DNA from 2 places in the Streptomyces sp. NPDC045899 genome. Region 2 is predicted to be linked to the other one. Evidence: riboswitches for the same ligand, from Rfam matches in the RefSeq annotation. Region 2 holds a riboswitch; the other holds the start of a gene.

Region 1 (12,968 bases), on a different contig from region 2:
ATGCCCGCGGAACCCCACGGGGCGGCCGAGACCGGGCCGACGCCGGTGGCCGGACCGGCGGCGGGCTGCAGCGGGTGGTTGGGGAGGAACGGCGCCAGGTGCTCGCGCACCGCGACCGGGCCCACGCCCGGACCGCCGCCGCCGTGCGGGATGCAGAAGGTCTTGTGCAGGTTGAGGTGGGAGACGTCGCCGCCGAACCGGCCCGGCTCGGCGAGCCCGACCAGCGCGTTGAGGTTGGCGCCGTCCACGTAGACCTGGCCGCCCGCGTCGTGCACGGCGGCGCAGATCTCGGTGATGTGCTCCTCGAACACCCCGTGGGTGGAGGGGTAGGTGACCATCAGGACGGCCAGTTCGTCGCCGTGCTTCTCGATCTTGGCGCGCAGGTCGTCGGTGTCCACCTCGCCGTCCTCGCCGGTCTTCACCACGACGACCTTCATGCCCGCCATCACGGCGCTGGCGGCGTTGGTGCCGTGCGCGGAGGACGGGATCAGACAGACGGTCCGCTGGGTGTCGCCGTTGGCCCGGTGGTAGGCCCGCACGGCCAGCAGCCCGGACAGCTCACCCTGGGAACCGGCGTTGGGCTGGAGGGAGACCTTGTCGTAGCCGGTGACGGCGGCCAGCCGCTCCTCCAGCTCGCGGATGAGCGTCAGATAGCCCTGGGCCTGCTCGATCGGCGCGAACGGGTGCAGGGCGCCGAACTCGGGCCAGGTGACCGGCTCCATCTCGGTCGTGGCGTTGAGCTTCATGGTGCAGGAGCCGAGCGGGATCATGCCCCGGTCCAGGGCGTAGTCCCGGTCGGAGAGCCGGCGCAGGTAGCGCAGCATCGCGGTCTCGGAGCGGTGCTGGTGGAAGACCGGGTGGGTCAGATAGGCGTCCTCGCGCAGCAGCTCCCGCGGCAGCGCCTCGCCCGCGGCGGCGTCCAGTTCGTCGATGGAGGGGATCCCGGTGCCCTCACCGCTGCCGCCGTCGACACCGAAGGCGGACCAGACGGCGGCGAGCTGGGCGCGCCCGGTGGTCTCGTCACAGGCGATGCCGACGTGGTCGGCGTCGGTCAGCCGCAGATTGACCCCGGCCTCGCGGGCCGCGGCGACGACGTCGGCGGCGCGGCCGGGCACCCGGGCGGTGAGGGTGTCGAAGTAGGCGCCGTGCGCGACCTCGACACCGCCCGCGCGCAGCCCCTCGGCGAGGACGGTGGCGTAGCGGTGGGTGCGGCGGGCGATGGCCGCCAGCCCGTCCGGACCGTGGTAGACCGCGTACATCCCGGCCATGACGGCCAGCAGGACCTGGGCGGTGCAGATGTTGCTGGTGGCCTTCTCGCGGCGGATGTGCTGTTCACGCGTCTGGAGGGCCAGCCGGTACGCCTTGTCACCGTCGGCGTCGACCGAGACCCCGACGAGGCGCCCGGGCAGGCTGCGGGCGAAGGTGTCCCGGACAGCCATGAAACCGGCATGCGGGCCGCCGAAGCCCATCGGCACACCGAACCGCTGGCTGTTGCCGACCGCGATGTCCGCGCCCAGCTCACCGGGGGAGGTGAGCAGCGTGAGGGCGAGCAGATCGGTGGCGACGGTGACGACCGCGCCGAGTTCATGCGCCCGCTCTATGACCGGGCGGGGGTCGCGCACCGCGCCGGAGGCGCCCGGGTACTGGAGCAGCACGCCGAAGACACCTCGCTCGGCGACCTCGTCCGGGATGCCCCCCGACAGATCGGCGACGACGACCTCGACCCCGGTGGGCTCGGCCCGGGTCTGGATGACGGCGATGGTCTGCGGCAGACAGTCGGCGTCGATCAGGAAGACGCCTTCCTTGACCTTGCCGACGCGGCGCGAGAGCGCCATCGCCTCGGCGGCCGCGGTGCCCTCGTCCAGCAGCGAGGAACCGGCGGTGGGCAGCCCGGTCAGCTCGGAGACGACGGTCTGGAAGTTGAGCAGGGCCTCCAGCCGGCCCTGGGAGATCTCCGGCTGGTAGGGGGTGTAGGCGGTGTACCAGGCCGGGTTCTCCATGACGTTGCGCAGGATCACCGGCGGGGTGAAGGTGCCGTAGTAGCCCAGGCCGATCATGGACGGCAGCACCTGGTTGCGGTCGGCGAGACCGCGCAGCTCGGCGAGGACCTCCGGCTCGGTGCGGGCCGGGGGCAGGTCCAGAGCCTCGGTGCTCTTGATGACGTCCGGTACGGCCGTCTCGGTCAGCTCGTCGAGCGAGCCGAAGCCGACCTGGGCGAGCATCTTGGCCTGCGCCTCGTTGTCGGGACCGATGTGGCGCTGCTCGAACGGAGTACCGCGCTCCAGATCGGAGAGCGAGGTGCGGTTGGCGGTCATCTGCGGGGGCCTCCTGGTCTCACGACCGGCGAGGGGCACCACGGCGCGGGTGCCCGGACGGCCTCCCCCTCTGTCATCAACCTGAGAGCTTCACCGGCCCGCTTACCGTGACCGGCTTTCACCGTCGGTGAGGAGGGGTTTCGGAGCGACGCCCGCCCGTGGCCCACCCTGCTTTCCAGAGTGACCTCACCCGCACGGTACGTGTGCCTGAGAGATTCCGGGGAGGATTTGCTCCTTCGGCGCCTCCGTCAGCGATCGACGGAGAACTCTCCCGCACGGGGTCTACAGCCACAGCCAGCGTACCAGCGCATCTGTCGCACGGTCGGGGCCCCGACCGCTCGAGTGGACGCGCGACGTGATGTGGCTTTTTGTAGTTATCACTGGACAATTGCCACCTGTGGGAGAGAGCGTGCAGACCGATATCGACCCGCGGACCCTGATCGGCCGCAAGGCATTCGACCGCGAGGGCGCCAAGATCGGCACCGTGGACGAGGTCTATCTCGACGACGCGACCGGCGAGCCCGAATGGGCGGCGGTACGCACCGGACTGTTCAGCCGTGATGTGTTCGTACCGCTGGAACCGAGCGAGGTCGTCGGCGACACCCTCCGGGTGCCCTACGAACGGGCGCTGATCAAGGACGCCCCCGACTTCGGGGTGGGCCGCCATCTCTCACCCGAGCAGGAGCTCCAGCTCTACCACCACTACGGACTGGACGTCACCGGCTGACCCCGGCCGGAGCCCTGGACCCGGTCGGAGTCAGGGACCGCGGCGGCTCCGGAGCCGTCGGAAGCGGCGGGTCCGGCCCCGGCCCCGCCGCCGGGCTCCAGCAGCGGCAGTGGCTCACCCGGCTCCAGCGCCGGGTCGTCCACGGCGAACGTGCGCACCCGGCCCGGCCCGGACCAGGGCGTCTCGAAGCGCACCGTCACCCGGCCCACCCCGCTGCCCTGCACCCATCCCTCGCCGAACTCGCTGTGCCGCACATCCGTCCCCGGCAGCCAGCGCCGCGGCGCGCCGGGGTGCTCGGCGGCCCCCTCCGCGCCCGCTCCCGGGCCCTCGGGGCCGCCGCCCCCCGGAGCCGCCTCCCCGCCCTCCGGCGCCTCATGAGCGGCCCGCGCCGCCTCCGCGGCCTGTGCCGCCTGTGCGAACAGGTCCTCCTGGGTGAAGTCCGCCAGACCGCTCACCCCCACGCCCAGCAGTCGCACACCCGCCGTGGTGTCCACGCCCTCCAGCAGCCGGGCCGCCGCCTCCCGCACCACCGCGGGGTCGTCCGTGGGACCCCGCAGGGTCTCCGAGCGGGTCATCGTGGAGAAGTCGTACCGCCGCACCTTGAGCACGATCGTGCGCCCCGAATGACCCGCCGCGCGCAGCCGCCCCACACAGCGGTCGGCGAGCCGCGCGACCTCCAGCTGCACCCGGGTGCGGTCGGTCAGATCGACGTCGAAGGTGTCCTCCACCGACACGGACTTGGTGTCCCGCTCCGCGACCACCGGGCGCTCGTCCCGTCCACAGGCCATCAGATACAGCGACGCCCCGTGCGCCCGGCCCAGCAGCCGCACCAGCTCCGCCTCGCCCGCCTCCCGGGTCTCCAGCACGGTGTGGATCCCGGCTCTCCGCAGCGCCTCGGCCGTGGCCGGGCCGACGCCCGGCAGGGTGCGCACGGACAGGGGCGCGAGCAGCTCCCGTTCCGTACCCGGCGCGATGACCACCAGGCCGTCGGGCTTGGCCCGCTCCGAGGCGATCTTGGCGAGCATCTTGGACCCGGCCAGCCCGACCGAACCGGTCAGCCCGGTCACCGCCCGTATATCGGCCCGCAGCCGCTCCCCCACCGCCCGCGCGGCACCGGCGGTGGGCTCGGTGCCGCCCGCCTCCAGGTCCACGAACGCCTCGTCCAGACTCAGCGGCTCCACCAGCGGCGACAGGGTGTGCAGCAGCGTCATCACGGCGTCACTCACCCGGCGGTACAGGGTGAAGCGGGGGGTGAGATAGGCGGCGTTCGGACACAGCCGGCGGGCCTGCGCCATCGCCATGGCCGAATGGACCCCGAACACCCGCGCCTCATAGGAGGCCGTGGCGACCACGCCCCGCGGCCCGAGGCCACCCACGATCACCGGTTTGCCGCGCAGGCTTGGCTTGGCCGCCTGCTCCGCCGCGGCGAAGAAGGCGTCCATGTCCAGATGCAGGATCGTCGGCGCGGCCCTCACATCTCCGATGCTGCCCTACGCCACTGACATCCGGGCCGTACGGGCCCGGCGCTCCCCCGGCCACCGCCGGGAGGAGCCCCCCGCCCCGTCAGCCCGCCCTGTTCCGGCGGCGGGCCAGTTCATCGGCGGGGTTGTTGCCGACCAGCGTCTCGCCGGTGTCCACGCGCTCCCCGTGCAGCTGGGACAGCGCGCTCTCGACATCGCGCCACACCACGCCGACCGCGATCCCGAAGACGCCCTGACCGCCCTGGAGCAGGTCGACGACCTCATCGGGCGAGGTGCACTCGTAAACGGTGGCGCCGTCACTCATCAGGGTCATCTGGGCGAGGTCGTCCAGCCCGCGGGCGCGCAGGTGCTGGACGGCGGCCCGGATGTTCTGCAAGGACACACCGGTGTCCAGCAGCCGCTTGACGATCTTCAGGACGACCACGTCCCGGAAGCTGTACAGCCGCTGGCTCCCCGAGCCGTAGGCCGGCCGTACGCTGGGCTCCACCAGGCCGGTACGGGCCCAGTAGTCCAGCTGGCGGTAGGTGATGCCCGCGGCCGCGCACGCGGTGGGCCCGCGGTAGCCGACCCGCTCCGTCCCCTCCGCGGCGGGCTCCCCGCCCGGCGGCGCGATCTGTGCCGCGACCCGAGCCTTGAGTGCCGGTTCGGCCGGTGCGCCCCCCTGGAGCGCAAACGGACCGCCGGCCGCCGTGCCGTCGCCGGTGCTTCTCACGCCGACCTCCGTCCTCGACCTGCCATCTTGAAGGTAGGCAGTCACCCGGGGTGCGTCAACGATCGCCACACTCGCCACGCCGAGTGATAATCACCCTAGGGGTGGTTTCCCGTGTCCCTCTTCCGGGAAAGGCTACTCGAATGCTCTAGCGAGGACCGGCATTCGTGGCCACTTGTCGCGCATGTCGGAGGCTTACTGGCTGCTGGTGCCGAAGTCCTCGGGCGAGATCTGATCGAGGAACTCGCGGAACTTCTCCACCTCGTCCTCCTGCTCGTCCGGGATCGCGATGCCGGCGTCGTCCAGCACACCGTCGCTGCCGTAGATCGGCGTCCCGGTCCGCAGGGCGAGCGCTATGGCGTCGGACGGCCGTGCGCTGACCTCGACACCGCTGGCGAACACCAGCTCCGCGTAGAAGACCCCCTCGCGCAGGTCCGTGATCCGGACCTCGGTGAGCTGCTGGCCGACCGCTTCGAGCACGTCCTTGAAAAGGTCGTGGGTCAGCGGGCGCGCCGGTGCCATGCCCTGCTGGGCGAAGGCGATCGCCGTCGCCTCCCCTGGTCCGATCCAAATGGGGAGGTAGCGGTCGCCTCCCACTTCGCGCAGGAGCACGATCGGTTGGTTGGAGGGCATTTCCACCCGGACACCCACGACGTCGAGCTCGTTCACACAGCAACCCTAGGACGTGCGCGGCCGGTTTGGATAGTCGGGGCCTGGCCGCTCAGTGCGCCTGGGCCCGCAGAGCGGTCTGTACAAGGGCCGCGTGAAGCCGTACGGAGAGGGTGGCAAGCTCCCGCGCACTGGCCTCCGCATGGGCCCTGGTCTGCGGATTTCGATGCAATCGCAAGGGGGCGACCAGCTGCTCGACCAGCCCGGCCTCCCGCTCGGCCGACGCTTTCATGATCCGCAGATGGCGTGGCTCCAGACCGAAACGGCCCAGCTCGGCGAGAAGCCGGGCGACGGTCACCGCCTCGCTGTCGTATCCGCCGTCCCCGGTGGCCACGATCAGACCGTAGGACTCCCACTCGGCCAGCTCCGCCTCGCCGACCTCGGCCGCCGCCAGCAGTTCGGCACGGCCCACCCGGGCGGCGGTGGGACCCTCCGGGGGCGCCTCGGACGCCGGGTCCAGCAGCTCGCGCCCCGACTCCCCCTGCCCACCGGCGGGCAGCTGTGGCCGCTCACCGCGCTCCAGGGCCTCCAGATGCTCCCGGATGACCTTGAGCGGCAGATAGTGATCACGCTGCATCCGCAGGATCACGGCGAGCCGCCGCACATCCTCCTGGCTGAATTTGCGATAGCCGGAGGGGGTGCGGCGCGGCTCCACCAGTCCCTCGGACTCCAAGAAACGGATCTTGGAGAGGGTGACCTCGGGGAACTCGTCCCGCAGCAGATTCAGCACGGTGCCGATGCTCATCGTCCGGCCGCCCGCGGGGGCGGTGCCGGTATCGGCACCGCCCGACGGTGTCTGAAGCATGGACCTCCCCTGACGGGTCAGATGCCGGCACCCCGCTGGCTCGGGTAGAAGACCACCCGGTACTTCCCGATCTGCACCTCGTCACCGCTGGCCAGGACCAGTGGCGCGTCGATCTGCTCGCGGTTGACGTACGTCCCGTTGAGGCTGCCGACATCCACGACGGTGAAGCTGCCGTCCTGTCCGCGCCGGAACTCCACATGGCGGCGGGAGACCGTGACGTCGTCCAGGAAGATGTCGCTCTGCGGGTGGCGGCCGGCCGTGGTCACATCGCTGTCCAGCAGGAAGCGACTGCCGGAGTTGGGTCCGCGGCGGACCACCAGCAGCGCCGATCCCAGGGGCAGCGCCTCGACGGCGGCCTGGGCCTCGGGGCTGAGCGAGGGCAGCTGCGTCTGCCCGGTGACCTCGGAGTCGTACGCCTCGAGACCGGAGATCGAGATGGTCGAGGTGGTCTCGGACGCGCGCTCGGACGGGGCACCGCCCCGCAGGGGCGCGCCACAGTTGGAGCAGAACCGGCTGGCCTCGGCATTCCGATGCCCGCACCGCGTACAAACAGGCAAGCCGAACCCTCCACCACTCGAGGTCGATGGTTCTTCGAAACCTATGCGTCCGGCCGTCGAGGGGTCAACAGAAGACGCGCCCCGTCCGCCCGAAATGTCGCCGCCCTGCGGACCACCGACCTGATCCCGGAACAGCGGGCGCTCCTCGCTCCCCCCTCCGCTCTCTTCCGCGGCACGCGGGGCACGGTGGCGGGCGGTGCTGCTGCCGCCGTCCTGGCGAGCACTCTTGCCGAACAACTTCCCGAACAATTTCACGGGCGATTCCCCTTGACTGAAACAGACCCGCCCGTGGGGCAGGACAAACCCTCTACGCACACACCAGACGGTCCGGACACCCTCACAACGTCCGTGACCACCAGACAGTTTCCATCACGCGGGACTCTTCCGGTGCGTTGACCCCCCGCGTCCACATGGTCTCCCTGAGAGACCTTCATTTCGAACCGCCTCACCGTGATGACGACCGAGCGTAGTCAGGCCGCTTCGTGGACCGCAAGGCATCCACAATGATCTTCTTCTGGCGCACGATGGACACAGTGGCCTGCTCCTTCTCCAGACTCTGCACCACACCGCCCGGAATGTTGAGCGCCGGCTCCAGATCCTCCGGCTTGCCGATCACCTTGACGACGTACGGGCGCGTCACCCTCCGTCCATCGATCTCGACCCCTCCGCCGGTGTCCGCGAAGTAGGTGTTCGCGACGACCCGGACGTTGCCGATCTGAATCGCCTCCGCGCCCGCGGCCCGCAGTTCCTGGACGGTGTCCAGCAGCATGTCGGCTTCCACGGCGCCCCGGGAGTCGTTGATCGTCATCGTGATCCCGGGTCCCTGGGCGCCGACCGTACCGGCGAGCACCCCGAGCTGCTGCTCCTTCTGGAGTGTCTGCTTACGGGCCTCCTCGGCCTGGTCCGAGCTGTTCTCCAGTTCGGTGCGCTGCCCTTCCAGACGGCGCTTCTCGTCCTGGAGCCGCTGGGTGCGGTCGTCCAACTCGTCGAGAATCCGCACCAGATCCTCCTGGCGGGCGCCGCGCAGCACGCTGTTCTCATTGGTCGAGCGCACCTGGATGGCCAGACCGAGACCGAGGCCGAACAGCAGCAGGGCGACGATCAGCTGGGCACGCGTCATCCGGGGCGGCCAGAGGCCCTTCACCAGGCGCTGACGGCCGGTGAGCGGCTTCTCCTCGTCCTCCTCGGCCGACCGGTCGGGCGCGGGCCCCGCGGCGTCGTGGGCACCCTTACGCGGCTCCTCGCCGGACGGGCCGGAGGACTGCTCGCCCCCGGCACGCCGGGGGCCGGAGGGGCCCGCCCCGGCGGGCCCGGCGCCCGACGGCGGGGTGCCGCCCGGCCCGGCTCCGGCACGCTCATCGCGCGGCCGCTCGGGCGGAAGCGGCCGTCCGGCCGCGGCGGGACGGTCGGCCGCGGCCGGCTCATCGGACTGCCGCCGGGGCGCCTGAGGCCCGCGGGGCTGCTGAGGCTCCTGGGGCTGGGGCCGCTCCGTCCGCTCACCCGGACCGTTCCGCTCCGGGCGGCGGCCCTTGCTCCTGGCCTCCGCGTCGGGCCGCTCGGTCCGCTCAGGTCGCTCGGGTCGCGGCTCCTGTTCGGACCGCTCCGGCTGCTCGGGGGTGTTGTCAGTCGTCATCGGCCTCACGCCCGGAACACATGGCGCCGGATCGCGGCGGCGTTGGAGAAGATCCGGATGCCGAGGACCACCACGACCCCCGTGGACAGCTGGGCGCCGACGCCCAGCTTGTCGCCCAGGAAGACGATCAGCGCGGCCACCACCACGTTGGACAGGAACGACACGACGAAGACCTTGTCGTCGAAGATGCCGTCCAGCATCGCGCGGAAGCCGCCGAAGACCGCGTCGAGTGCCGCGACGACGGCGATCGGCAGATAGGGCTCGACCACCGTCGGCACCACGGGTCGGACCACAAGTCCGACCACGACTCCCACGATGAGGCCCAATACGGCGATCACGATGTGCCCTTCCCTGTGTCGGCGGTTTCGGCGCCACCCTTGCCCGCGCCACCGGCTATCGGTTCCGCGGTACGTACGATCAGACTCGGCGCGGCCGGGAGCCGGACCGTGTCCTGGGCGGTAATGCTGGTGCGGATGTCGTAGTTCTCCTTGAGGACATGGAGATACTGTCCATCGGCACTGTCCTGGAAGCGGGTGCTCAGCCGCTGGCCGTCCCCCACCGCGAGCACCGTATAGGGCGGCGCCAGCGGCTTGTTGTCGACCAGTATGGCGTCACCGGCGGCCCGGATCGCCGACAGTGCGGTCAGCCGCTGACCGTTGATCGAGACGGCTTCCGCCCCCGACTCCCACAGCCCGTTGATCACGCGTTGCATGTCGTGGTCGCGGACCCGCCCGGTGTCGGAGAAGTCGGCGCGCTCCCGCGGCCCCCCGCCGCTGCTCTCGGCGTGCTTGGCGTCATCGACGACCAGCTTCAGACCGGGACCGGTCACCTCGGTCGCCCCCGACAGCAGCGCGACCAGTTCCCCCTTGTCCCCGCCATGCTTCTCCAGCGCCTGCCGCTGTTTCTCCCCGACCTCGTCGCGGAGCTCGTCCACATTCTTGGTGAGCTCGTCCGCGTCCGCGTTCCCCCGCTCGATGCGGTCGATGAGCTCCTCCCGCTCCTTGGCGAGCGTGGGCGCAGATATCCGCGCCTCGGCGGCCCCGATCGTCACCACGACCGCCACCAGCACCAGGCCGAGGGCCAGCCCCAGCTTGGCGCGCAGCGTCCGGGGCAGCCTCGAGCGCCCGATTTCGCCGCGCCGTGCCACCGCTTCCGCATAGCCGTCGTCGAGGCTGTGGTCCATCACGTTGGTCAGCAACGACATGGACGCGTCGAGACGCGGGCGCGGGCTCGGCGATGCTGTGCTCCGAACGGGGGGCTCCTGCGACATGCCGCACATCGTCGCACGTCGGGGGCGCCGTCACCCAATGGCCCCACCGGCGTGCCGGATCCGGGGCCGGGAGGCGGCGCCCCGACGCGCGCAAAGGCGACGGAACGCCCCCCCGGGTCAGCGCCCCGCGCTGTCCACGACGCCCGACCACTCGTCCAGCAGGGCCTGCGCGGAGGCGTCGTCCGGACCCTCGGCCCAGAGATGGGTGACGGCCTCGGCCGGATCGGGCAGCACCATCACCCAGCGTCCGTCGGCCTCGACCACACGCACCCCGTCGGTGGTGTCCACCGACCGGTCGCCCGCGGCCTCCACCACATGCCGCATCACCAGGCCCTTGACCGCCCAGGGGGTGGCCAGATCACGGCGCTGCACATGGGCACGCGGGATCCTGGCGTCGATCTGACTCAACGTCAACTGCGTGCGGGCCACCAGCCCGATGAGCCGCGCGAAGGCCGCCGTGCCGTCGAAGACGCTGCTGAACTCGGGGATGATGAAACCGCCGCGCCCGTCGCCACCGAAAACGGTCGTATCCGCACGGGCGACCCGGGTCAGGTCGTCCGCGGCCGTGGTCGTCCACTCCACCTGGGTGCCGTGGTACGCCGCGACCTGCTCGGCGATACGGGTGGTGGTGACCGGGAGCGCCACCTGTCCGCTGCGCCGCTCGGCGGCCACCAGGTCCAGCATGACGAGCAGCGCCCGGTCGTCCTCCACGATGCGGCCGCGCTCGTCCACCAGGGACAGCCGCTCACCGACCGGGTCGAACCGCACCCCGAAGGCGGCACGGGCCGAGGCGACGATCTCACCGAGCCGGGCCAGGCCGGAGCGGCGGGCGTCGGCCGTCTCCGTCGGGCGGGACTCGTTGAGACCCGGGTTGATCGTCAGGGCGTCCACCCCGAGACGGCCGAGCAGGCTGGGAAGGACCAGACCGGCACTTCCGTTCGAGGCGTCCACGACGACCTTCAGACCGGACTCGGCGATACCGCTGATGTCCACGGCCCGCAGCAACGACCCGGTGTACGAGTCGAAGACGCTGGACGGGAAGCTGAGGTCGCCGATCTCACCGGGGAACGCCCGGCGGTACTCCTGGCGCGCGTACACCCGGTCCAGCTTGCGCTGGCGGGTGGCCGACAGATCGGCGCCGCGCTCGTCGAAGAACATGATGTCGACCGAGTCCGGCACCCCGGGTGAGGTACGGATCATGATGCCGCCGGCGCTGCCGCGCGCGGTCTGCTGACGAGCCACCGGCAGCGGTACGTTCTCCAGGTCCCGCACATCGATGGCGCTGGTCTGCAGGGCGGAGATCACGGCCCGCTTGAGCGCACGCGCACCCCGGGAGTGGTCACGTGCCGTGGTGACCGTGGAGCCCTTCTTGAGGGTGGTGGCGTACGCCCCGGCCAGCCGCACCGCGAGCTCCGGGGTGATCTCCACGTTCAGGATCCCGGAGACCCCCCGGGTACCGAACAGATGCGCCTGGCCCCGGGACTCCCAGATCACCGAGGTGTTGACGAACGCGCCCGCCTCGATGGTCTTGAACGGATACACCCGGACGTTGCCCTGGACGATCGACTCCTCGCCGATCAGGCATTCATCACCGATGACGGCGCCGTCCTCGATCCGGGCGGCGCGCATGATGTCGGTGTTCTTCCCGATGACGCAACCGCGCAGATTGCTCTGCTGGCCGACGTAGACGTTGTCGTGGACCACCGCCTTGTGGAGGAAGGCACCGGTCTTCACCACGACGTTGGAACCGACGACGGTGTGCTCGCGGATCTCGGCGTCCGCTTCGACCTTGGCGTAGTCGCCGATGTAGAGCGGGCCGCGGAGCACAGCGTCCGGATGGACCTCGGCGCCCTCGGCGACCCAGACACCGGGCGAGATCTCGAATCCGTCGATCTCGACGTCGACCTTCCCCTCGAGGACGTCGGCCTGGGCCTTCACATAGCTCTCATGGGTGCCGACGTCCTCCCAGTAGCCCTCGGCGACATAGCCGAAGATCGGCTTGCCCTCCTTCATGAGCTGCGGGAAGACATCACCGGACCAGTCCACGGGAACATCGGGCTCGACGTAGTCGAAGACCTCCGGCTCCATGACGTAGATGCCGGTGTTGACCGTGTCGGAGAAGACCTGGCCCCAGGTGGGCTTCTCCAGGAAGCGCTCGACCTTCCCGCCCTCGTCGACGATGGTGATGCCGAATTCCAGCGGATTGGGGACACGGGTCAGACAGACGGTGACGAGCGCGCCCTTTTCCTTATGGAAATTGATCAGCTCAGTCAGGTCAAAATCTGTCAGGGCATCACCGGAGATGACCAGAAAGGCATCGTCCTTGAGTGCCTCTTCCGCGTTCTTGACGCTGCCGGCGGTACCGAGTGGCTTCTCCTCGTTGGCGTACGTGAGCTCCATGCCGAGCTCCTCGCCGTCACCGAAGTAGTTCTTCACCAGGGAGGCGAGGAACTGGACGGTCACCACGGTCTCGGACAGCCCATGCCGCTTCAGCAGCCGCAGCACATGCTCCATGATGGGCCGGTTGGCCACGGGCAGCAGCGGTTTGGGCATGGTCGAGGTCATCGGGCGCAGACGAGTTCCCTCGCCTCCCGCCATCACGACGGCCTTCATGTCGGAAGCGTCCTCCTTGAAGAGACGACGGTCATGCCGACCGCGCACGCCCGATGGCCCTGGGCCGCGCTACGGGCACCCGGCCTCCACAGGCTGGCGCAACAGCGAGCTCAGTCGGCCGCGGCGTCCGCCCTGACAAGTCGGCGGACCTGAACCACGTAGAGGACTCCTGCCCACCAATAGAGTGTT
Region 2 (15,537 bases):
TGCGGTGGTGCGGTGCGGGGGGCGCCGGGTGCGGCGCCCCCCACGGCCGGTCCTGTTACTTGCCCAGGCCCGGGTAGAGCGGGTGCTTGTCGGCCAGCGCGGTGACCCGTGCCTTGAGCGCCTCGGCGTCGTACGACGGCTTCAGCGTCTCGGCGATCACATCGGCGACCTCGTGGAAGTCGTCGGTGGTGAAGCCGCGGGTGGCCAGCGCCGGGGTGCCGATCCGCAGACCCGAGGTGACCATCGGGGGCCGGGGGTCATTGGGGACGGCGTTGCGGTTGACGGTGATGCCGACCTCGTGGAGCCGGTCCTCGGCCTGCCGGCCGTCCAGCTCGGAGTCGCGCAGGTCGACCAGGACCAGGTGGACGTCGGTGCCGCCGGACAGGACGGAGACGCCCACCTCGGTGACGTCGGGACGGGTCAGCCGCTCCGCGAGGATCCGGGAGCCCTCCAGGGTGCGCTCCTGGCGCTCCTTGAAGGCCGAGCCCGCGGCGACCTTGAAGGACACCGCCTTGGCCGCGATGACATGCTCCAGCGGACCGCCCTGCTGACCGGGGAAGACCGCGGAGTTGATCTTCTTGGCCAGCTCCTGCGTCGAGAGGATCACTCCGCCGCGGGGGCCGCCCAGGGTCTTGTGGGTCGTGGTGGTCACCACATGGGCGTGCGGCACGGGCGAGGGGTGCAGCCCGGCCGCCACCAGGCCCGCGAAGTGGGCCATGTCCACCATCAGGTAGGCGCCGACCTCGTCGGCGATCCGCCGGAAGGCGGGGAAGTCCAGCTGGCGCGGGTAGGCCGACCAGCCCGCGATCACCAGCTTGGGGTTGTGCTCCTTGGCCAGCCGCTCGACCTCGTCCATGTCGACCAGGCCGGTCTGCGGGTCCACGTGGTAGGGCACCACGTTGTAGAGCTTGCCGGAGAAGTTGATCTTCATCCCGTGGGTGAGATGGCCGCCGTGGGCCAGGTTCAGTCCCAGGATGGTGTCGCCGGGGGAGAGCAGCGCGAACATGGCGGCCGCGTTGGCCTGCGCGCCCGAGTGCGGCTGCACATTGGCCGCCTCGGCGCCGAAGAGCTCCTTCACCCGGTCGATGGCGATCTGCTCGACCACGTCGACGTGCTCACAGCCGCCGTAGTAGCGGCGGCCGGGGTAGCCCTCGGCGTACTTGTTGGTCAGGACCGAACCCTGGGCCTCCATGACCGCCACCGGAGCGAAGTTCTCCGAGGCGATCATCTCCAGGGTGGACTGCTGGCGGTGGAGCTCGGCGTCGACGGCGGCGGCGACGTCCGGGTCGAGCTCATGAAGGGAGCTGTTGAGAAGCGACATCAGGGTCCCGATCGAGAGGAGGGTCAGTTTTCGCAGAAGGAGGTGTAGTCATCGGCGGAGAGCAGGTCGTCCGGCTCGTCCGTCACCCTCACCTTGAACAGCCAGCCGCCCTCGAAGGGGGCGGAGTTCACCAGCGCCGGGTCGTTCACGACATCCTCGTTGATCTCGGTGACCTCTCCGGAGACCGGTGCGTACAGGTCGCTCACCGACTTCGTGGACTCCAGCTCGCCACAGCTCTCACCGGCGGTGACGGTGGCACCCACCTCCGGAAGCTGGACGTAGACGACATCGCCGAGCGAGTTGGCCGCGAACTCGGTGATACCGATCGTCGACACACCGTCGTCAGCGGCCGTCAGCCACTCGTGCTCCTTGCTGTAGCGCAGCTGCTGGGGGTTGCTCATGGTCCGATTCTCCTGGATGCGAGGCAGTGATGAGGAACGGGTCTTGGCTGATGGGACGGGGTGGGCGTGCTACGGGGCCGATGGCGCCGGGGCCGCCGCGCCCCTTAAGGGGGCTGCTACCGGCGCGGTCAGCGCTCGCGCCGGTAGAAGGGGAGCGCGACGACCTCGTACGGCTCACGGGTACCGCGGATGTCGACGGTCACGCCCTCGGTGCCGGGCTTCGCGTGCTCCGCGTCCACGTAGGCGATGGCGATGGGCTTGCCGAGCGTGGGGGAGGGGGCACCCGAGGTGACCTCACCGATCACCGCGCCGTCCGGGCCCACCACGGGATAACCGGCGCGCGGCACCCGGCGGCCCGACGCGATCAGCCCGACCAGCTTGCGCGGCGGCTCGCTCTCGGCCCTGCCCGCCGCGGCCCGGAGCGGCTCGCGCCCGACGAAGTCCCCGTCCTTCTCGAACTTCACCACCCGGCCGAGCCCGGCGTCGAAGGGGGTCGTGGAGGTGGTCAGCTCATGGCCGTACAGCGGCATCCCCGCCTCCAGCCGCAGGGTGTCGCGGCAGGAGAGCCCGCAGGGGATCAGGCCCACCGGGGCGCCCGCCTCGGTCAGCGCCTGCCACAGCCGCTCGGCGTCGCCCGGCGCGACGAACAGCTCGAAGCCGTCCTCACCGGTGTACCCGGTGCGGGCGATCAGCGCGGGGACGCCCGCGACGGTGCCCGGCAGCCCGGCGTAGTACTTCAGGTTGTCCAGGTCGGCGTCGGTCAGGCTCTTGAGGATGCCGGGGGACTCCGGACCCTGGACCGCGATCAGCGCGTACGCCGCGCGGTCGTCCCGGACGGCGGCGTCGAAGCCCGCCGCCCGCTGCTCCAGCGCGTCCAGCACCACCTGGGCGTTGGAGGCGTTGGCCACCACCATGAACTCCTCGTCGCCGAGGCGGTAGACGATCAGGTCGTCGAGGATGCCGCCCTCGGCGTCACAGATCATGGTGTAGCGGGCCCGGCCCACGGCGAGCGCCGACAGATGTCCGACCAGGGCGTGGTCCAGGGCCTGACCGGCCTGCGGTCCGGTGAGGGTGATCTCACCCATGTGGGAGAGGTCGAAGAGCCCGGCGCGGGTGCGCACCGCGTTGTGCTCATCGCGTTCGCTGCCGTAGCGCAGCGGCATGTCCCAGCCGGCGAAGTCGGTCATGGTGGCGCCGAGCGCACGGTGCAGCGCGTCCAGCGCGGTGCGGCGTGGCGCGGTCGGGGCGTCGGTCATGATTCAGGCTCCAAGATCAGAATCGTGGCTGGGACATCAAGGACGCGGAAAACGTCCTCCCCATCTGTCATCGGAACCTGAGAGGTTCGCCGTGACGCCCGCATGGGGTCCGGCTTGCACCTTGGGTGGAGCCACGCACAGCGGCTCGCTTTTCAGATCTGCCTCGCCCGCGCGGTATCGGGGCCTGAGAGATTCAAGGGAGGACTTGCTCCTTCGGCGCCCGGGCCTCGGCTGCTGCCGGTTTGACCCAGGACTCTCCCGCGCGGATTCAAGCGGCCGGTATGGAGTTGCGCGGCCATCATCGCACGTACTGGCGAGAAGGGAACCCCCGGTCCGTGACGTGAGCGCCTTGATGGACATTACCTTTTCTTGACACTCTTCGGGTACGAGCCGCAGTGACCGACCTGGGAGGACGATCACGGTGCATGGGCAGGGAACGTTTACGACGTCATGTGGGCCCCTGCCGGTGCGGCGCGGACGCGCGCCGTCCGCCGGGCCGGTCCGGCCGGGGCGCAGGGCCGTGGTGCACGATCTGCGCACGGGCGGTGACCGTGGCGAGGACACCGGCGGTGGCAGAGGTGCCGAAGCGGCCGGGACGGCGCCGCGGGACGGCGGCGCGGCCGTGCCCGAGCTGCGCTATCCGGCCCATGACGTACTGGTCGCCTCCGGGCTGCCGGGCAGCGGCAAGACCACACTGATCCACCGGACGGTCGCCCCGCTGGACGACGAGGGCGGCGCGGTGGTCCGGATCGATTCCCAGGACATGCGCGAGGCGTGGCAGCGGCGGCTGCCGGGCTGGCTGCCCTACGCGCTCTACCGGCCGCTGGTCCGGTGCGCCCACTACGCCGGGCTGCGCCGCGCGCTGCGCTCGGACGCCAGTGTGGTGGTGCACGACTGCGGCGCGCTGCCCTGGGTCCGCCGCTGGCTGGCCCGGGACACCCGGCGCCGGGGGCGGCGGCTCCATATGGTCCTGCTGGACGTGGACCCCGGGCTGGCCCTGGAGGGACAGGCCGCCCGGGGCCGCGGGGTCTCGGGGTACGCCTTCGGACGGCACCGCCGCGCGGTGCGGCGGCTGGTCGCCGGGGTGGAGGCGGGACGGCCGCCGGCGGGCTGCGCCTCGGTGGTGTTGCTGGACCGGGAGGCGACCAGCGCGCTGCGCGGCATCTCCTTCGAGTGACGCGGCGTCCCCTGCGGGGGAGGCGGGAGGACATCGCGCGCCCGGCGGGCGGGATGCGCACGGGATCCGTCGGGATGCGAACGGGATACGCACGGGGTGCGAGCCGGATTCGAGTGCGCCCCGAGCGCACGCCGAGCGCTGTCCGGACACCGCGCACCGCACCGAGGTGGGGATGTGGTGTGGAGATGACGACGTGCCCCATGGCCTTGCGGCGCCCAGAGGTTAGGCTTCTGGGGCAGTTCGGACGAGATGGCGGTTGAAAGAGATGAGCATCCCGGAGCAGCACGGTCTCCCACCGGCTCACGGAGGATTCCCCGACAGCACTGTGCCCGCGTTCCCCGGCAACGAGCTCGAAGAGGTGCTGGCCGCCTCTGTCGAGGTCCCCGGAGCCGGACCCCGCATCGTCGAGGTGCTCGGCCGCAGCCATGTCTGGGTTCCGCTGCCGAACGGCGGGGGTCCGGACAGCCGTGGGCTCGACCTGCCGACCATGGAGATCCAAGGCGCCGCGTATGTCCCGGTGTTCAGCTCCGAGCAGCAGTTCCTCCAGATCGTCGGCGGCCATATGTCGTTCACCGTCGCCCCCGCCGTGGAGTTCGCCCGCGGGCTGCCGCCCCAGCTGGGCATCGCGGTGAACCCCGGTGGCGCGGTGGGCGTACCACTGCCGCCTGCCGCGGTGGCCGAATTGTGCCGTAGCGGCCGCTCCGCGCTGGACGGTCCGGCCTCCGGCGGCCGGGTGCGGCTCTTCGAACCCGACTGGCAGGAAGAACCGGTCGACTTCCTGGCCGCCGCCGGGATCGAGTTCGCCAAGGACAAGGGGATACGCACCGCCCGGCGCGCCCTGGCCAGCGTCGAGGGGGACCCGCCCGCCCTCTTCGTCGGTATCGAGCTCGACGTACCCGGCCCGGAGGGTCAGGCGCTCGCGGTGGACGCGCTCGGGCGGGCGCTCGGCACGATACCGCTCCCCTGGACCGTGCAGCTCGTTCTGCTGGACGTCGCACAGGACCCGGTCGCGGACTGGATGCTGGAACGGGTGCGCCCGTTCTACGACCGTGACCTCTGACTCATCCCAGGGCCCTCAGCCGTGGCCCGTAAGCTGGTTTGATGACCAGGCGGGACGCACCCACGCGTCCCGCTGAGGTACGGGGCACAGCCGAGAGAGGGGCGGACCCAGGTGAGCGCGGGCGCGGAGTGGGGGGCGGCCGCCGGTCAGGTGGAGCGGACGCTGCAACAGGTCGCTCCTGGCCGGTACGACGCCTATGAGGCGCTGCTGCATGCCCTCGCCGAGGGTCAGGTCTGGATGCTGCTGTGGCACGGCTCGCCCGGCGCCTCCGACGCCCAGTACGGCAACATGGACGTGAAGGGCCTCGGCTACGCCCCGTGTGTGACCTCCGCCCAGGAGCTGGCCGCCAGTGGCTGGAACCGTGCCCATGAGGTGGTGGACGGCCGTCTGATCGCCGACTCCCTCTACCGCGACCGCTACGGCCTGTGGCTGAATCCGCATGCGCCCGGTGGCGGTGTGGGTATCCCCTGGCTCGATCTGCGCCGGATCGCCGGTGGTCTGGACCGGCTGCCCGCGGGGCCGCTGCGGGTGTCCGACCCCGGTATCGACATCCCCCAGTTCTACGCCCTGTTGGGGCAGAACGCGCATCGCACCGCCGCGGTGCGGTCGCTGCGCAGGGCCTGGGTGCAGCCCGCGCTGGGTGCGCCGTATCTGGCCATCGGCCTGGATCTGTACGACACCAGCGGTCCGGCCGTGCAGTCGGTACGGGCGATGATGGAGCAGTCGGTCGGCGCGGTGCCGGACGGGCTGCCGGTCTCCACCGTCGCGCTCTCCGACGCCTATGACCCGGTCGCCCTGTGGATGCGGGCCAACGCCCGTCCGTTCTTCGACCGGGACGCCTACGGCGCGGCGCCCGCCGCCCCGTCCTACGGCTATGGCTATCCGCCCCCGCGCCCCGCGTACTGATCGGCGTCCCGCCGGCTGAACCGGCCATGACCCGTTCGTTTACCAAGGTTTGACCCTGGCCCGCCGGGGCGCGCAGCCCCGGCACGTCCGGAGGCGCACATCGCCTGTATCCGGTCGAAACCCCCATAGCGGGCCCCCGTTGCTGCCTCGCTCTCGCACCACGACTGTCCGTATACCGGAACTGTGTGCCCCACATCACGGTTAGGCATCCATTGCCCGTGGGGTCTGGCGGCTGATCACAAGCGCGATGAAGACTCCCGCTCCAAGGGGTGCGGTTCTGCGCGTAGAGCCCCTTCAGGAAAGGTTCCGACCACGAGCCTGACTTTCTCCAGGTTGTGAACGAAGCCGCCACAGCGGCGAGTCGTGGGCCGGTCACCGCCGGTCGAGAAGGGGTCCCCACCACGATGACGGCACCATTGCACGGCACGAGCGCGGAGGCGGAGCCGGTCGCGACTGCCGATGTAGCGGCGAATGTAGTCAAGGCATCGGTCGAGGGCAGATCGCTGCGGCAGATCGCCTGGATGCGGCTGAAGCGGGACAAGCTGGCGCTGGCCGGTGGAGCCGTTGTCGTCCTGCTGGTGCTCGTGGCCATCTTCGCGCCGCTGATCGTGAGTCTGCTCGGCCATCCGCCGAACGAGTTCCATCAGGAGAAGATCGACCCGCTGTTCGGCACCCCCAAGGGTGACTGGGGCGGTATGAGCTCCGACTTCCTCTTCGGTGTCGAGCCCTCCAACGGCCGCGACGTGTTCAGCCGGGTGGTCTACGGGGCGCGGATCTCGCTGCTGGTGGCCTTCCTGGCGGCGGTCGTCGCCGTGGTCCTGGGCACCGTGTTCGGCATCATCGCCGGATATTTCGGTGGCTGGGTGGACACGGTCATCAGCCGCACGATGGACATGCTGCTGGCCTTCCCGCAGCTGCTCTTCATCATCTCCCTGGTGTCGGTGCTCCCGAACGACCTGCTGGGACTGACCGGCAGCGGGGTGCGCATCACCATCCTGGTCTCGGTGATCGGCTTCTTCGGCTGGCCGTACGTCGGCCGGATCGTGCGCGGCCAGACCCTCTCGCTGCGCGAGAAGGAATACGTCGAGGCCGCACGGAGCCTGGGCGCCGGCCGGCGCTACATCCTCTTCCGTGAACTGCTGCCCAACCTGGTGGCGCCGATCACCGTCTACACGACGTTGATGATCCCCACCAACATCCTCACCGAGGCGGCGCTCAGCTTCCTCGGGGCGGGCGTCAAGCCGCCGACCGCGTCCTGGGGGCAGATGCTCTCCAAGGCCGTGGGCACCTACGAGGACGATCCGATGTTCATGATCATCCCCGGTGCGGCGATCTTCATCACGGTGCTGGCCTTCAACCTCTTCGGCGACGGCGTCCGCGACGCCCTCGACCCGAAGGGCACCCGATGACGGTGACACACCCGGCTCCGGTCCGGGCGCACCCAGACGAATGTCCCCCTGCCTCATCTGTCAGGCGGCTATCCGATCACTCCCCGGCGCCATGCCAAGGACCGCTATCCCGGAGGTTGCAGCAACTATGAATCCCCTACGTTCGCCGAGAAGCAGGCGGATCGCCGGTGCGACGGCCGTCGTCTGCGCCCTCCTGGCCACGGCGGCCTGCGGCGGCGGATCCGATGACGAGAGTGGTTCGGGGGCCGGTTTCAACGCCGCGATGAAGGGCGTTGCCAACAAGTCGTCCAAGAAGGGCGGCACCCTGAAGTTCATCAACAAGCAGGACTTCGACTCCCTGGACCCGCAGCGTCAGTACTACGGTTTCGCCTGGGACTTCTCCCGCTTCTACGCGCGCCAACTGATCACCTACGCGCCCAAGCCGGGCGAGGCCGCCAACGAGCTGGTCCCGGACCTGGCCACCTCCACGGCCAAGATCTCCGATGGCGGCAAGAAGTACACCTACACCCTGCGTGACGGCGTCAGCTGGGAGGACGGCTCCGCCATCACCTCCAAGGACGTCAAGTACGGCATCGAGCGCATCTGGGCCAAGGACGTCGTCTCCGGCGGCCCCAGCTACCTGCGCCAGGTGCTGGACCCCAAGGGTGAGTACCCCGGTCCGTACAAGGACAAGGCCAAGGACAAGCTGGGCCTGAAGGCGATAGAGACGCCGGACGACAAGACCATCGTCTTCAACCTCGCCAAGCCCAACGGTGACTTCGAGCAGATGCTCGCGATGCCGACCGGCTCGCCGGTGAAGGCGTCCAAGGACACCGGCGCCAAGTACACCAACCGGCCCTTCTCCTCCGGCCCGTACAAGTTCACCTCGTACTCGCCCGGCAAGAGCGCCGCCCTGGTCCGCAACCCCAAGTGGGACCGGAAGACCGACCCGGTCCGCGCCGCGCTGCCGGACAAGGTCACGGTCACCTTCAACTCCAACCTTGAGGCGATCGACAAGCTCCTGGTCAAGGGCGACTACGACGTCTTCCTGAGCGCCACCGGTATGACCCAGTCCGGTCGCACCACCGCGCTCAAGCAGCACAAGGGCAACGTCGACAACATCGAGACCAGCTTCATCCGGTACGTCGACATGGCCACCAAGGTCAAGCCGTTCGACAACATCCACTGCCGCAAGGCGGTCATGTACGGAGCCGACTACAAGTCGCTCCAGACCAGCCGTGGCGGCCCGCAGGCCGGTGGTGAGATCGCGACCAACATGCTCCCCAAGAGCATCAAGGGCGCGGACGACTACGACCCGTACGGCGTCCTCAAGCGCGGTGGCCGGCCGGACAAGGCCAAGGCCAAGGCCGAGCTGAAGCAGTGCGGCAAGCCGGACGGCTTCTCGGCCAACATCGTGGCCCGCAACGACCAGCCCGGTGAGGTCGAAGCCGCCGAGTCGCTCCAGGAGTCGCTGGGCAAGGTCGGCATCAAGCTGGAGGTCGAGCCCATCGAGGGCGCCTCGTCCGCCAGCATCACCGGCTCCCCGTCGGTGATGAAGAAGCGCAACTACGGTCTGTCGATGACCGGTTGGGGTCCGGACTTCCCGACCGGCCAGGGCTTCTCGCAGCCGCTGATCGACGGTCGCTTCATCGAGCAGACGGGTAACTACAACGTCTCCGAGACCGACAACCCGGAGATCAACGGGTACTTCGACGAGGCGCTCAAGGAGACCGACCCGGTCAAGGCCGGTGAGATCTACAAGAAGATGAACCACAAGGTCGCCGACCTGGCGGTGCAGCTGCCGTTCATCTACGAGAAGAACATCACCTGGCGCAGCTCGCGTCTGACCAACGCCTACACGTCGGCGGCGTACAACGGCCGTTACGACTACGTCTCCCTCGGGGTCAAGTGACGGTCCGTCTGCGATCCTCCACCCCACCGTCGCCGCACCCGATAGGCCCGAAGGGCAGGTGATGGCCGCGCGTGGCGGTCCGGGAGCTCCCCACGAGGGGGCGCCCGGACCGCCGCCGGGCCGCGCACAGTGCTTGCTTATGTCATCCGGCGCTTGTTCGCCGTCGTCATGATGCTGCTGGTCGTCACCCTGACGACCTTCGCCATCTTCTTCGTGATCCCCAAGTGGGCCGGTTCCGACCCGGCACTCCTCTTCGTCGGCAAACAGGCCGACCCGGAGGCGATCGAGGGCATCAGGAAGAAGCTGGAGCTCGGTGATCCGCTGCTGGTGCAGTTCTGGCACTTCGTCCAGGGCCTGTTCGTCGGCCGCGACTACGCCAACGGCGCGGACGTCACCCACTGCCCCGCGCCCTGCTTCGGGTACTCCTTCCGCACCGAGCAGGCGGTGTGGCCGCAGCTGACCGACGCCATGCCGGTCACCCTCTCGCTCGCCGCGGGGGCCTGTCTGCTGTGGGTCGTCGGCGGTGTCGCCACCGGTGTGGTCTCCGCGCTGCGCCGCGGCACCCTGTGGGACCGCTCGGCGATGACCGTCGCCCTGGCCGGTGTCTCGCTGCCGATCTACTTCACCGGTCTGCTCTCGCTGGCCATCTTCAGTTACCAGCTGAAGTGGGTGGACGTGGACTACAAGGGGCTCGGCGACGACCCCGGTATGTGGTTCGAGAGTCTGATCCTGCCCTGGATCACCCTCGCCTTCCTCTACGCGGCGATGTACGCCCGGCTCACCCGGGCCACCATGCTGGAGATCATGGGCGAGGACTACATCCGTACCGCCCGCGCCAAGGGCCTGCGGGAACGGGTGGTCATCGGGCGGCACGCGATGCGGTCCACCTGGACGCCCATCCTCACCCTGCTCGGCCTGGACCTCGGCGCGCTGCTCGGCGGCGCGGTCCTCACCGAGACCACCTACAACCTGCCGGGTCTCGGCCGGCTCGCGGTGAACGCGATCAGCGACAAGGACCTCCCGGTGATCCTCGGGGTGACCCTGATCGCCGCGCTGTGCATCGTGGTCGCCAACCTCGTCGTGGACCTGCTGTACGCCGTCATCGACCCGCGAGTGAGGCTCGGATGACCGACTTGAACAAATCCGGGACGCCGGAGTCCGGCGCGGTGGCGGCCCCCGAGTCCGCCGCCGTCGGGGAGGTGGCCGCGGCGGGTTCGCCCGCCCCCACCGCCTTCCTCGAAGTGCGCGATCTGCGGGTCCACTTCCCGACCGACGACGGTCTGGTCAAGTCCGTGGACGGACTCAGCTTCCGGCTGGAGAAGGGCCGGACGCTCGGTATCGTCGGTGAGTCCGGCTCCGGCAAGTCCGTCACCTCGCTCGGCATCATGGGGCTGCACACCGCGGGGCAGTACGGCCGCCGCAAGGCCCGGATCTCCGGGGAGATCTGGCTCAACGGCCAGGAGCTGCTGGGCGCCGACCCGGACGAGGTGCGCAAGCTGCGCGGCCGCGAGATGTCGATGATCTTCCAGGATCCGCTGTCCGCGCTGCACCCGTACTACACGATCGGCAAGCAGATCGTGGAGGCGTACCGGGTCCACCACGACGTCAGCAAGGACGTGGCGCGCAAGCGCGCGGTCGAACTGCTGGACCGGGTGGGCATCCCGCAGCCGGACAAGCGTGCGGACAGCTATCCGCACGAGTTCTCCGGCGGGATGCGCCAGCGCGCGATGATCGCGATGTCGCTGGTCAACAACCCCGAGCTGCTGATCGCGGACGAGCCGACCACCGCCCTGGACGTCACCGTCCAGGCGCAGATCCTGGATCTGATCCGCGATCTGCAGAAGGAGTTCGGTTCCGCGGTCATCATCATCACCCACGACCTGGGCGTCGTCGCCGAACTCGCCGACGAGCTGCTGGTGATGTACGGCGGCCGCTGTGTCGAGCGCGGTCCGGCCGAGAAGGTCTTCTACGAGCCCCAGCACCCGTACACCTGGGGGCTGCTGGGCTCGATGCCCCGGATCGACCGTGACCAGACCGAACGGCTGATCCCGGTCAAGGGCTCCCCGCCCAGCCTGATCAATGTGCCGTCCGGCTGTGCCTTCAACCCGCGCTGCCCGTACGCCGATGTGCCCCGGGACGGGATCACCCGCACCGAGCGGCCGGAGCTGGCGCTGGTGGCCGGGACCGAGGGCCACTTCAGCGCCTGCCACATGGCGCAGGAGGACCGTACGCGGATCTGGACCGAAGAGATTGCGCCGAAGCTGTGACGGACACGAAGGATCCGAAGATGACCGACCCGGAGCAGGCGACCACGACGCCCGAGCCCCTGCTCAAGGTGTCGAACCTGGTCAAGCACTTCCCCATCAAGAAGGGGCTGCTGCAACGGCAGGCCGGTGCGGTGCAGGCGGTCGACGGTCTCGACTTCGATGTGCGGCCGGGGGAGACCCTGGGCGTGGTGGGCGAGTCCGGCTGCGGCAAGTCCACCATGGGGCGGCTGGTCACCCGGCTGCTGGAGCCCACCTCCGGGAAGATCGAGTTCGAGGGCGAGGACATCACCCACCTGGGCACCGCCGCGATGCGCCCGATGCGCCGTGACGTCCAGATGATCTTCCAGGACCCGTACTCCTCGCTGAACCCCCGGCACACGGTGGGCGCGATCGTGGGCGCCCCCTTCCGGCTCCAGGGCGTCAAGCCCGAGGGCGGGACCAAGGCGGAGGTCCAGCGGCTGCTGGAGCTGGTCGGTCTCAACCCCGAGCACTACAACCGCTATCCGCACGAGTTCTCCGGCGGTCAGCGGCAGCGCATCGGCATCGCACGGGCGCTGGCCCTCAAGCCCAAGCTGGTCGTGGCCGACGAGCCGGTCTCCGCGCTGGACGTCTCCATCCAGGCGCAGGTGGTCAACCTGCTGGACGACCTCCAGGACGAGCTGGGGCTCACCTACGTGATCATCGCCCATGACCTGTCGGTGATCCGGCACGTCTCGGACCGGATCGCGGTGATGTACCTGGGGAAGATCGTCGAGCTGGCGGACCGCCAAGCGCTCTACGAGTCCCCCATGCACCCGTACACCAAGGCGCTGCTCTCCGCGGTGCCGGTGCCCGACCCCAAGCGGCGGGCCAAGCGGGAGCGGATCCTGCTCAAGGGCGACGTCCCCTCGCCGATCTCGCCGCCGTCCGGCTGCCGCTTCCACACCCGCTGCTGGAAGGCGACCGAGGTGTGCAAGAGGCAGGAGCCGCCGCTGGTGGCGCTGCAGACCGGGCACCGGGTGGCCTGCCACCACCCGGAGAACGCGCCCGACCAGGTGCCCCAGGAGAAGGCCGCCGCCGAGACGGCACGGAAGGTGACGAAGAAGACCGACAGCTGAGACGGGGCGGGGGTGGCGGCCTCGGGCGCGTCGGCCGGTCTGACCGACAGGTAAGAATGTCGCGTGCTCATCGAACTGTTCACCCCCTCCCTCCAGCATGCGTTCGAGCTGGTCGGGATCTTCGTCTTCGCGATATCCGGCGCCCTGCTGGGCGTCCGGAAGAACTTCGATGTCTTCGGCATGGCAGTGCTCGCGGAGGTCACGGCGCTGGGCGGCGGGGTGTTCCGGGACCTGGTGATCGGCGCGGTGCCGCCGATCGCCTTCACCGACCTCGGCTACTTCCTCACCCCGCTGGTCGCGACCCTGATCGTCTTCTTCCTCCACCCCGAGGTCGAGCGGATCACGGCGGCGGTGGGTGTCTTCGACGCCGCCGGGCTCGGGCTGTTCTGTGTGATGGGCACGATGAAGGCGCATGACCACGGGCTGGGGCTCACCTCGTCCGTCACCCTCGGCATGGCCACGGCGGTCGGCGGCGGAGTGCTGCGCGACATATTGGCCCATGAGGTGCCCTCACTGCTGCGCTGGGACCGCGACCTCTACGCCGTCCCCGCCATCGTGGGCTCGTCGATCGCGGCGCTGCTCATCCACTTCGACGTACTGACCGGGGCCACCAGCGCGCTCGCCGCCACCACGGCGTTCATCGTGCGGCTGCTGGCGATGCGGTTCGGCTGGCGCGCGCCGCGCGCCTGGAACCGGCGCAGCACCGCGGCCGAGGAAGTCTGACACGCGCGGGACTCTGTATTCCGTTGCGGTTATATAGCCCTCGGCGTATGTTCGGGGTATGGCCATACCGTTCGACGTGCTCGCGGAGCCGAGCCGACGGCAGATCCTGGACCTCCTGCTGGAGCGGCCCCGGCTGGTCGGTGAGCTGACCGAGGAGCTGGGTCTGACTCAGCCGGGCACCTCCAAGCATCTGCGGGTGCTGCGCGAAGCCGGTCTGGTGCGGGTCCGCCGGGACGCCCAGCGCCGGTGGTACGAGCTGTGCCCGGAGCCGCTGGCCGAGGTGGACGCCTGGCTGGCGCCCTACCGGCGGCTGTGGACCGGCCGTCTGGACGCGCTCGAACGGCACCTCGACGGCCTGCCCGACGGTGCCGCCGCCCCCGCCGGCCCCGTCCCCGATGCCCCAGACGCCCCCGAGGGAGAAGAGCCATGAAGGACACACTCGGCCAGGACGGCGGCGGCCGCTCCGCCCTGCGGCTGGAGCGGTGGATCGCCCATCCCCCGGAGAAGGTCTGGCGGGCGCTGACCGAGCCCGCCCAGCTGGCCCGCTGGTTCCCCTCCGAGGTCCGGGTGGACCTGCGGGTCGGCGGGAAGATGGGCTTCGTCTTCCCCGGCCGCGAGGGCCCGGACATGGACGGCACGGTCACCGAGCTGGATCCGCCCCGGGTCTTCGCCTTCACCTGGGGCGACGACCAGCTCCGCTGGGAGCTGCGGCCCGACGGCGACGGCTGTGTGCTGACCCTCACCCACACCTTCGGCGACCGGTTCGGGGCGGCCAGCTTCGCTTCCGGCTGGCACGCCTGTCTCACCGGGCTCGCGGCCCTGCTGGACGGCGCCGAGACGGCCCACGGCGATATGGCCGAGCTGCACGAGCGGTACATCGAGGCGTTCGGCCTGGCCGAGGGGGCGGTGGAGACCGCCGAGGGCGGTGGCTGGCGGCTGCGCTTCGAGCGCCAGCTGGTGCGTCCCGCCGAGACGGCGTGGCAGGCGCTGGCCGGACGGCCCGGCCCCGCCGGGACCGGGGCCGGGGCGCCCGTCGTCGGCGGACCGGTGCCCCTCGGGTTCCGCGTGGACGCGGTACCGGCCGGACCGGTGACCGAGGTCGAGGCGCCCCGGGTGCTCTCCTACGACTGGGAGCTGGACGGCCGCCCCGCCGGCCGGGTGCGCTGGGAGCTGACCCAGGGCACCGGCCACGGTGCGCGGCTGATCCTCACCCAGACCGGCCCCGCCGAGGCGGGCGCGGAGCGGCGGGCCGAGGCGCTCACCGCCTGGCGCCACCACATCGCGCTGCTCGCGGCGAAACTGCTGCGGATGCCGGGCTGACGCGGCGGACCGGGCCGCCGCGTAGGCCCGTGGTCCGGGCGGGGCGCTACGGGGTGCGGCCGAGCCAGCCCGCGAGCTGGACGTAGGCGTCGGACTCCGCCGGGTCCACCGGCACCACCGGACCGAAGGGCATGCCCTCGCGCCCCTCGGGCGGAAGTGCCTGCCGGGCGGTAACCAGCGCGAACGCGGCCAGCTCCTGGTCCAGCGGCATCGGGTCGCCGAGCGCCCGGGACAGGTCCCAGGAGTGCATCACCGTCTCCATCACCGAACCGCTGAGGGCGTACCGGCCGGGCATCGTGCCCCACGGCACGGTGACCACCGTCTCCAGCTTGGTGTCGTCGGCCCAGGCCGCCGCCAGCTTGCGGCGCTCGGTGGCGTACGCCTCGGCCAGCCCGTCGTCGGCGACGTCCGGCGCCTCGTCGGAGGCGCCCGGCGCGGCACCGTGCTCGCCCACCGCCACGAAGAGCCGGGTACCGCCGATGACATGGGAGACCAGGCCCCGGACGTCGTACTCGCTGCAGGGGGTCGGCCGGTCCAGGGATTCCTTGCCGGCCCGGTCGATCAGCGCGGCCATCTGGTCGGCGGCGCGCTCGTAGTAGGGGCGCGGGTCGGGCAGGGGCTGTGCGGCGTCCATGAGGACCCTTTCCGTTCGTCGGGATCGGGAGGGAGCTTTCCGCGTTAAGTTGACATCTGCCGTCAGGTTTTCCTG

Evidence for each region. A riboswitch is a leader RNA that binds a small molecule or an ion and turns the genes downstream of it on or off. The one in region 2 is predicted to bind glycine.
Region 1: it holds a riboswitch for glycine, as region 2 does, so the genes downstream of both, gcvP (aminomethyl-transferring glycine dehydrogenase) here and gcvT (glycine cleavage system aminomethyltransferase GcvT) in region 2, are expected to answer to the same signal.

Annotation. Positions count from the first base shown of each region.
Region 1 covers NZ_JBWKKP010000005.1:770-13,737, reverse strand. Annotated here, with positions in the region: gene gcvP (aminomethyl-transferring glycine dehydrogenase) at 1-2,315, opposite strand, end outside; glycine riboswitch at 2,501-2,599, opposite strand; gene AC07FT_RS09060 (PRC-barrel domain-containing protein) at 2,725-3,042, shown strand; gene AC07FT_RS09055 (DNA polymerase IV) at 3,018-4,517, opposite strand; gene AC07FT_RS09050 (MerR family transcriptional regulator) at 4,606-5,235, opposite strand; gene AC07FT_RS09045 (bifunctional nuclease family protein) at 5,428-5,901, opposite strand; gene ftsR (transcriptional regulator FtsR) at 5,954-6,706, opposite strand; gene AC07FT_RS09035 (FHA domain-containing protein) at 6,724-7,578, opposite strand; gene AC07FT_RS09030 (DUF881 domain-containing protein) at 7,709-8,896, opposite strand; gene AC07FT_RS09025 (small basic family protein) at 8,902-9,234, opposite strand; gene AC07FT_RS09020 (DUF881 domain-containing protein) at 9,231-10,175, opposite strand; gene AC07FT_RS09015 (sugar phosphate nucleotidyltransferase) at 10,284-12,779, opposite strand; gene clsA (cardiolipin synthase ClsA) at 12,890-12,968, opposite strand, start outside.
Region 2 covers NZ_JBWKKP010000007.1:252,628-268,164, forward strand. Annotated here, with positions in the region: gene glyA (serine hydroxymethyltransferase) at 56-1,321, opposite strand; gene gcvH (glycine cleavage system protein GcvH) at 1,345-1,722, opposite strand; gene gcvT (glycine cleavage system aminomethyltransferase GcvT) at 1,851-2,978, opposite strand; glycine riboswitch at 3,033-3,140, opposite strand; glycine riboswitch at 3,141-3,249, opposite strand; gene AC07FT_RS13610 (AAA family ATPase) at 3,400-4,155, shown strand; gene AC07FT_RS13615 (enhanced serine sensitivity protein SseB) at 4,421-5,215, shown strand; gene AC07FT_RS13620 (enhanced serine sensitivity protein SseB C-terminal domain-containing protein) at 5,327-6,121, shown strand; gene AC07FT_RS13625 (ABC transporter permease) at 6,526-7,530, shown strand; gene AC07FT_RS13630 (ABC transporter substrate-binding protein) at 7,658-9,421, shown strand; gene AC07FT_RS13635 (ABC transporter permease) at 9,575-10,549, shown strand; gene AC07FT_RS13640 (ABC transporter ATP-binding protein) at 10,546-11,688, shown strand; gene AC07FT_RS13645 (ABC transporter ATP-binding protein) at 11,709-12,785, shown strand; gene AC07FT_RS13650 (trimeric intracellular cation channel family protein) at 12,849-13,508, shown strand; gene AC07FT_RS13655 (ArsR/SmtB family transcription factor) at 13,567-13,938, shown strand; gene AC07FT_RS13660 (SRPBCC family protein) at 13,935-14,828, shown strand; gene AC07FT_RS13665 (TIGR03086 family metal-binding protein) at 14,875-15,462, opposite strand.